4 regions of the Lysinibacillus sp. Bpr_S20 genome follow, and region 3 is predicted to be linked to each of the others. Evidence: riboswitches for the same ligand, from Rfam matches in the RefSeq annotation. Region 3 holds a riboswitch; each other region holds the start of a gene.

Region 1 (2,201 bases), on a different contig from region 3:
CATCATCAAATGAAGTAGCTGATTGAATGGCAAACACTTTAATACCTGCATCCTCGAGACCTTTTAATGCCGTTAACGTTTCTTCATTTCCAGTTGTATAGGCAATAACTACATCTGGCTTTAACGTTAAAATACGCTCACTATTGAATTTTACGGAATCAGAAACACGCTCAATTTTTTGAGCTTCTTCTGGATACGTATCAAATTCTGTTGCACCAACGATTTTATCGCCAACGCCTAGAGCAAATAAAATTTCTGTATTACTCGGTTGCAACGAAACAATAGTTTTAGGTACTGCAGCAAACTCTACTTCTACGCCACGGTCATCCTTAACTTTATAACTTGTTTTCTCGACTTGTTGATCTTCTTTAGAAACGGTCTTTTTATTAGTATCCTCTTTCGTACCACAGCCAACTAATACAAGTGCCAGCATCAATACTGAAAGCCATTGCAGCTTTAACATTTTCTTCATTTCATTGATTCTCCTTTTTCTTTTTCATCGGGTATGACTTACTAATAAACGGTATTTCAGCAATACCAGCATGCTGATTCATATAGACAGCCATTACAAAAAAGACATTGGCCAGTAATCCTAAGTAATCAAAGAGAATAGCTGGTACTTCTCGTTCTTCAGATACTTTGTGCAAAACACGATATGATTTTTTCGCTTCACTGCGGCATAAATGTAATGCAGTAGCAGCCTCTGTTCCTTGAGGTAATACAAAGTTTTGTATTTCATCCTTAACATGACTAACATAGAAATCATAGCGATTACTTAGCCAAGTCAAATCATCTGCGGTTACTGCTAATTTACCTCGGACAGAGCCATTTACATGGTAAGCCATTGGCAAAATGGTAAGTAAATCATCTGATACTACTTTTACATTTTCCTTTTTCACCGCCGCCAAAGCGACACCAATATGTGTAGTAAGGCTATCCGTTCGAATTTCAAAATCTACTGTGGATGCCTGTTCACGCATAAATGGATAACAAGAATAACGTGCATCTTTTTTCAAATCTAAGTCCCCGCTTTCCCTCGTGAAAAACTCTTACTTATAACATCCGTGAATCTCATCAGATGCATTAATAAGTGCACATAAAAAACGTTGTTTCCACTCCTAAGGAAACAACGAAAATAACATAAAATAGTGTCGCGTAGACACATCAAAGCCTATGTATTTGCCGCATATTCTCCTAGCTTCCGAAGAGTTATCTATACGTTCAAACAAAGGTCGGTCTCCTGGCTTGTACAGTTCACTACATTATAATCACGTCGTGAGTCATAAAAAGCCTTCCCATTAAATAGTTCAACAGTGGCATATTTTTATGATTTCTGTACTTACAGTTGCGGAAACAGCTCCGGATTTTCACCGAATTCCCGATTATGCTATAGTTCAGCACCCTTATTCTGCAAGAATTATTCACTTGTTATGCAGTTTAACATAGATTGATAGGAAAAAATAGCTGTGGAATTAGAATAAACAAATACGATGAATAAAATCATGTAGGTATCTTTATGCACACAAATATTTTTGATTGCCTTCAGAGACATTTCCCATACTCGTGCTGGTATTTGTTTTGATACATATAATGAATTGCTTAATTTTTAACGAAAGAATCTGTACAAAAAATAGCCATTCCAAACGTTTAACGGATGGCATTCTTATACTTCATTTTGCTTTTTGCATCTTCCTCTTCTTCTATTAAACGTCGTGCAATCTCTAGTAATTTTGGGTCATTCGTTGCATCGAATAGCTTTTTAAAAGATACAATAATATCATAACGTATCAATGTCGGGTGCTTTTCATCAAGGCATATTTGAAATCTTTTCGCCAAATATGAAACGACTAAATCTCTTTGTACCTGCCCTGCTAAACCTATTCTCCAAATCGCCTGCAAAGTATGCCTCGCCGTTCCTGTTTCTTCATCATAAGTTATTGCCCAAATCTTTAAGAAATCCTCTAACACTCTTTCTTCAGGGTCACTTTTTGCTGCTAATGCGCATAAAAATTGTGCAGCACTTGCACGGACATGTCCATTTTTAGATGTAAGAGCCTGAACAAGTTGTTCCCAAACTGAATATGTCCAGTCAACTGGTTCCTGCATAATTTTCATTAATTCTTCGTATGATTTATATTGAATATCTCGGTCATGCTCTGTTAAATTACTAAAAAGTTGCAAAATCTCTTTTTCCATGATTC
Region 2 (2,201 bases), on a different contig from region 3:
CAAGGAAACAACCATCGCAAATGCAGCTCTTAGCTACTATTTTGCTCCAGTACTAGTGATTTGTTTATCACCGATCGTTTTGAAAGAGAAAATAGTAGTAAGAAAAATTTTTTATGTTTGTGTTGCACTAGTAGGGCTGTTTTTTATTGTCCAAAGTCAAACTACCGAAACGAGTGGACATTATATCGGTATTATCTATGGGCTTATTGCAGCTTGCTTCTATACAATAGTGACATTCACCAATAAGTATATTCGTGGATTAAAAGAGCCAAATAATACGATTATTCAACTTGCTTTAGCAGCGTTATTTCTTGCCATTTATCTTTTTGGGACTAATGGGTTCCAAATAGTTCAAATCGATATAAAATCAATTAGTTTACTTATAGCATTGGGCATTGTCCATGCTGGAATAGGCTTCTATTTGTTCTTTTTTGGAATGCGTCATCTAAAAGGGCAAAGTATAGCTATTTTAAGCTATATTGATCCACTAACATCATTAGTAATTTCGACGATGATTCTAGGAGAGAAAATGACGGCCCTACAAATATTAGGCGCTATCCTTTTACTTGGCGCAACATTTCTGAGTGAAATAGATAAAACAAAGCGAATTTCACAATAGTAAACTAACAAGAAGCCTTTTGTAGATATCCAAATTTAGAAATATTTTTGATGTTTAGGTTTTCGGAAAAATTAAAACATTGACACAAAAAACACTTTGCCGTAGATTTAAAGTAATTGCATAAAAGCATTAGGTGCCCATTGCGGGAGAATAGGGAATAAAGTGAAAAGCTTTAGCGGTCCCACCACTGTAAAAGAGAGTTTCATAGAGAATGCCACTAGCATCGTGCTGGGAAGGTTCTATGAAATGTTGAAATTGAGCCAGGAGACCTGCCTATCTGCTTCGTATTATATAGACGATGGAAAAGTCTGTAGTTTATTTGTTATGAATAAACTACAGGCTTTTTATTTTTTTCTCTAAATCATTCTTCGAGTAACAAGGGCAAAAAAGAAAGGGGAAATTTTCATGCAATTATTACAACAAACGATTCAAAACATTCAAAGTGCTGACCACAAAATGATGGAGGCAGCAAGGGAACGCATAGATGCACTTTGTAAGCCGCCTAGTAGTTTAGGGAAGCTGGAGACTCTAGCTGTGCAATTATCAGGAATTACAGGCGAACTATTTCCTGCAATTGATCATAAAGCGATGATTGTTTGTGCCGCAGATCATGGTGTTTGTGATGAAGGGGTGACCTCAAATCCACAAAATGTGACGGTCTTTCAAACATTAAACTTCCCTAGAGGAGGAACTGGTGTCTGTGCTATCGCAAAAATCACAGATGCTAAAATTGTCACAGTAGATGTTGGCGTAAAAGAGGATATTCCACATGATGCGGGTGTCATTATTAAAAAAATTAAATACGGAACGGACAATATGGCAAAAGGTCCTGCTATGTCAAGGGAAGAAGCCATTCAATCCATTGAAGTAGGAATTGAAGTAGCTTCGGAAGAAATCCAAAAAGGGGTCAATGTACTCGGGACAGGTGAAATGGGCATTGGTAATACAACACCGAGTGCTGCCATATTATCGGTTCTTCGCGAATGTCATCCGAATGAAGTAACAGGCTTTGGCGCAGGTGTTGGACCAGGGGGAATAGCGCATAAAGTAGAAGTCATTCACAATGCTATTGCATTAAACAAACCAAATCGTCAGGATGCAATAGATATTCTTGCGAAAGTCGGAGGGTTAGAAATAGGTGCTATGGCTGGGGTAATACTTGCTGCTGCTGCACATCGCAAACCTGTTGTTATTGATGGCTTTATTTCTACCATCGCTGCCCTTATCGCTTTCGAACTCGAACCAAACGTCAAAGACTATATTATTCCTTCGCACGCCTCAGAAGAACCAGGTGCTAAAATTGCCGCTGAAATGCTCGGAATTGAACCGATGCTACAAATGAATATGCGATTGGGAGAGGGCTCTGGTGCAGCGTTAGCCTTTCCTATTTTGGACGCAGCTTGCTCGATGATGAAAAATATGGCTACTTTAGAAGAAGCTACGTTGTTGTTGAAAAAGTAACTTTATTAATTTTCGGGTGCTTATTGTCGCTGCCGTGGATAGATAAATAAGAAATAACAAGCCCAAATTTGATATTTGGGCTTGTTATTATGCAACAGTATAACTATGCTCGATTCAACCT
Region 3 (2,201 bases):
GTACAGGCGTCATGCATAATTGGAGCACCTAGTAAACTTGCACATGAATTAATAGCAGAAATACCAGGAACGATTTCAACCTCGATACCAGTTGCTTCTGTCCAGCCTAGCTCGATTAAGACCTCATATACTAATCCAGCCATTCCATAAACGCCTGCATCTCCACTAGAAATAACCGAGACGATACTTCCAGCCTCCGCTTGACGTACTGCTTCCTGCGCTCGAGAAACCTCCTCTGTCATACCAGTACTAATAATCGATTTTGCACTTACTAAATCCTGAATTAGTTCAACATACGTTTTATAGCCTATGATCATATCACTTTGTTGTAGTGCCTCTACAGCACGAGTCGTAATATGTTTAAAGTCTCCAGGACCAAAGCCAACTACGAAAATCTTACCTTTTTGCGCCATTTTGTTACCCCTCTTTCACCTTTTCAATACCTTTAATGGCTGTTGTTTGTGCTGTACGCTGTAGCGAACCTTCACGCATTGTAAAGACATGCTCATTCTGTAAAGATTCATGATTTAAATCTTGAACGAGTGCTCTTCCATGCTCCTTTGTCGGCACACGGTACCAATTCCCTTGAGGATATGCAATGACCACACAAGCATCCTTACACCTACCATTGCACCGAGTCCTCGTCGTATGTATTTCCTGATCAAGCGCTAGCAACTGAATCTCATCACGGATTGCCAGTGTAATATCCTCAGCATCTTTTTTCATACAGCTACTACCATTACAAATAAAAAGATGCGTTTTCATCCCCTCTAAATTCCAAGTTGTCATCGTTGTTCTCCCCTCATTTGCTTTAAGAAAAAGAAAAACCTCTACTCTAAAACGAAGAGTAAAGGTTTTGTAGAAGCCAAATAAAAACGAATATTACGGATACTCGCTCTCGCTTCAACTTCTCCCTCCGAAAAGTTTGCATGCATTATCACATAAGCAGGTTTCCTGACTTAAGCTTCCTTTTACTTTCGCGCCTTCCTAGTTTTCACTAGTGGCATCCGCGATTTCATCAGCTTTTACAGTAGCGGGGGCTGTATCGGATTTTCACCGATTTCCCTATTATCTTGAACATATTCAAGCACTTATGGACGTTTTATATAAATTTATGTAATTGAAAACTGTTTCTATCATAGCTTATTTTTTTAAAATTTCAATATTTCTTTCTTAATTTGTGACATTTTTATTCATTTTTTTAGAAAAATGAGACATTCGTTTACTATTTATCCGAATTTTCTACATAGATATTCAATTTTAAATTTTTTCACAAAAGTATAGCATATTTATGGAAAATCATGTTACACTTTGTCGTGAAATCTCACAACTTCATCTTTTTTCGGTGCGAATTGTTCAGCATTTCGCTTAAAAGGGAAGCCGGTTTAAGTCCGGCGCGGTCCCGCCACTGTACTAGGGAGTTTTATAGAGAATGTCACTGTCCAATGGATGGGAAGACCTATAAAACGTTGAACTAAAGCCAGGAGACCTGCCGAAAAATATGTGATCGTTTCAACCTACGAGGATGGGTGTGCGGCTGAGCAGATTAGAATTTTATTTGCATTTTTTAGCTATGCACTTTTCCACTATCGGAGAAGTGCTTTTTTCATTCAGAAGAGACTCCATCTCAAGATAGTAAATGAGTACAGATATGGTCCCAATCGGGCCAAAACACCTACTGAATGAAAAAAAGCCTCTGGCGGATGTCGCGGATTTTTAAAGGAATGAATTGTGATTGCACAATTCAAAATCCGAATGCATTATTTATCTGTGCGAAAGCAAAGCGACAGCTACAAATGGTTTCTGTAGCGAAAGCAAAGCGACAGCTACAATTACGCCAAGGCAAAATTATATAGCCTCGCATACTATTTCGAAAAATTTTAAAGCTAGGAGGAGAGATTTTTGAAATTTTCAGGTTGGAAGCTTAGTTATTTCTTATTGGCATTTTTATTCGTGCCAAATCGTGCATTTGCGATGCACATTATGGAAGGCTTTTTACCAATTGAATGGGCCATTTTTTGGTGGGTGGTATCGATACCATTTATTATTTTAGGATTACGTTCTATTCGTAAAACTATTGATGAAAATCCTGAAACAAAAATGATATTAGGTCTATCGGGTGCCTTTGCTTTTGTGCTATCAGCCTTAAAAATCCCTTCTGTAACGGGGAGTTGCTCGCATCCGACAGGAGTTGGGCTTGG
Region 4 (2,201 bases), on a different contig from region 3:
AAGATAACCCCTGTTAAAATAAGCGTTTCCATTTTTAGCGAGCGATCTACTATTCTAGCAAAGCCCATGACAGCTACCATCGTTAATATGGCACCTATCATACTAAAGATTGGCAATGTAAAATGGCCTACTACAGGTATTGATAAACTAAAAAAAATCGTCATAACTGCGCCAACGGATGCACCAGAGGAAACCCCTAACGTATAAGGGTCAGCCAACGGGTTTTTTAATAAGCCTTGAAAAGCTGCCCCTGCAATGGCAAGTGACGCCCCTACAAGCCCTGCCAACAGGACTCGAGGTAATCGAATTTTCCATAAAATATTGGCAGCTGTTTCATCAGCCGCTTTATTCCACAATACTTCTAGTGGAATATGAACCGAGCCTATCGCCACACCACACCAGATGCTAATGATTAGAAGCGTAATTGCTGTTACATAGGCTACAATTGTTTTACTCATTTAAATGCCTCAGGGTAGACAGCCTTTGCTAATTCCTCAAGACCATCTGCTAAACGAGGACCTTGACGACTTGTCGTATTTTCATCGACTTGTACAATGGCTTTATTTTTCACGGCAGAGATTGTCTCAAAGCCTGGACGTTGCGGTATTTTTGTTAAAATATCAGGTACATAATTATAGGCGACAACAATGACATCTGGATTTTTTGCGATAATTTGTTCAGCATCAATTTCATACCAGTTGTTTGAATCTGCTGCTACATTTTCGGCATGAATCATTTGAAGCATTTCATTCATAAATGTACCTTTACCAGCTGTATAAATTTGTGGCTCATCAGAAGATTCTACAAAGACTTTCTTTGGCTCAACACCCTCAAGTTTTGTTTCAACTTCTTTCACTTTTGCCTTCATATTTGCGACTATTTTTTTAGCCTCTTCTAGTTTTCCTGTTGCACGACCAAGCTGTTCAATCGTTGTGTAAGTTTCATTAAAGTTTTTTGCATCCGCTACTACAAATACTTTCACACCTGCAGCCTCAAGCTGTTCAATTGCTCCTTTTGAATAGCTCATACCCGATGCATGCGCAAGAACAATATCTGGCGATAAAGCAACAATTTGTTCAATATTATAATCTATGCCGCCAACCTTTTCTTTTTTAGTAGCCTCTACTGGATAATCGTCATTATCTGTTACACCCACTATTTCATCATTTAAGCCAAGACCAAATAAAATTTCAGTGTTACTTGGAATGAGAGAGACTATTTTTTCAGGAGGTGCTTCTAGCGTAATATCTTTGCCAGTAGCATCCGTTAACGTCATTGGGAATGTTGCTTGATCTACTTTCGTTGCCTCTTGTTGTTCAGTAGATGAGGGCTTTTCTTTTGTTGCCTCTTTTGTATTACATGCAGCAAGCAAGCCAATTGCCAAAAATGCTGATAATCCTATTTTCCAAATTTTCTTCATGTGAATAAATCCCCCTTAGTCCTGTGCATATAGTTTTTAACGACTTGTTTTTCTGATTGATCGATACTTTTCAGATTTTCATCTGCTAATGTTGTGGTTTATTGCTCAATGTTGCAGGTTTATCACAAACATTTTGAGTTTATCACCTAACTATGTAGATTTATCGCCCAACATTTTGAGTTTATCACCCAACTTTGTCGATTTATCACCTAACATTGTGAGTTTATCGCCCATTTTTTAAATATATCGACATTCATCTTCCAAAACAAATACCCCTCATCAGAAAACAATGAGGGGGTCAAATTTGCACAAAAAAATCCATGACAAAATCCACCATCCTATCCTCGTAGGCTACAACGTGTTTTCTATAAAGGCAGGTCTCCTGGCTCGTGCTACATACGCTTTTTCAAGCCTTCCCGAAATTTTCAGTGGCGCAGATTGAAAAAACTCACACATACAGTGGCGGGACCGCATCGGAATTACACCGATTTCCCTTTTCACTTTACTTAAGTAAAGAACCTTTATAATTTTCAGTTGATTTTATTATACATGAAAATTAAAGAAGTCGCCTCCATTCGAGACGACCCCCAATTAAATCCATTATGCGCCAAAGAAGTTACACTATATCCGAAAAATACTGTACCGTTTTCATTGGTGCACCCAATTCACGCAATGACCATGTGTTCTCTAAATAAATATCTGCTAGTTTCTCATATTTGCCACCGAATTTTTGAGCCCATTCGACCGCTACCACACTTTCATATAAATGCGCCATTTTCTC

What was found. A riboswitch is a leader RNA that binds a small molecule or an ion and turns the genes downstream of it on or off. The one in region 3 is predicted to bind cobalamin.
Region 1: it holds a riboswitch for cobalamin, as region 3 does, so the genes downstream of both, MWJ95_RS16100 (hypothetical protein) here and MWJ95_RS08665 ((2Fe-2S) ferredoxin domain-containing protein) in region 3, are expected to answer to the same signal.
Region 2: it holds a riboswitch for cobalamin, as region 3 does, so the genes downstream of both, cobT (nicotinate-nucleotide--dimethylbenzimidazole phosphoribosyltransferase) here and MWJ95_RS08665 ((2Fe-2S) ferredoxin domain-containing protein) in region 3, are expected to answer to the same signal.
Region 4: it holds a riboswitch for cobalamin, as region 3 does, so the genes downstream of both, MWJ95_RS05245 (ABC transporter substrate-binding protein) here and MWJ95_RS08665 ((2Fe-2S) ferredoxin domain-containing protein) in region 3, are expected to answer to the same signal.

The regions. Positions count from the first base shown of each region.
Region 1 covers NZ_JALNLQ010000006.1:155,191-157,391, reverse strand. Annotated here, with positions in the region: gene MWJ95_RS16105 (ABC transporter substrate-binding protein) at 1-472, opposite strand, end outside; gene MWJ95_RS16100 (hypothetical protein) at 474-1,016, opposite strand; cobalamin riboswitch at 1,214-1,421, opposite strand; gene MWJ95_RS16095 (hypothetical protein) at 1,648-2,196, opposite strand.
Region 2 covers NZ_JALNLQ010000010.1:150,613-152,813, reverse strand. Annotated here, with positions in the region: gene MWJ95_RS20395 (DMT family transporter) at 1-619, shown strand, start outside; cobalamin riboswitch at 734-910, shown strand; gene cobT (nicotinate-nucleotide--dimethylbenzimidazole phosphoribosyltransferase) at 1,025-2,080, shown strand; gene MWJ95_RS20385 (trimeric intracellular cation channel family protein) at 2,184-2,201, opposite strand, start outside.
Region 3 covers NZ_JALNLQ010000003.1:167,608-169,808, forward strand. Annotated here, with positions in the region: gene cobJ (precorrin-3B C(17)-methyltransferase) at 1-413, opposite strand, end outside; gene MWJ95_RS08665 ((2Fe-2S) ferredoxin domain-containing protein) at 418-789, opposite strand; cobalamin riboswitch at 928-1,110, opposite strand; cobalamin riboswitch at 1,327-1,511, shown strand; gene MWJ95_RS24440 (hypothetical protein) at 1,725-1,856, shown strand; gene MWJ95_RS08670 (energy-coupling factor ABC transporter permease) at 1,903-2,201, shown strand, end outside.
Region 4 covers NZ_JALNLQ010000002.1:129,368-131,568, reverse strand. Annotated here, with positions in the region: gene MWJ95_RS05250 (FecCD family ABC transporter permease) at 1-458, opposite strand, end outside; gene MWJ95_RS05245 (ABC transporter substrate-binding protein) at 455-1,420, opposite strand; cobalamin riboswitch at 1,776-1,958, opposite strand; gene MWJ95_RS05240 (acyl-CoA dehydrogenase family protein) at 2,037-2,201, opposite strand, start outside.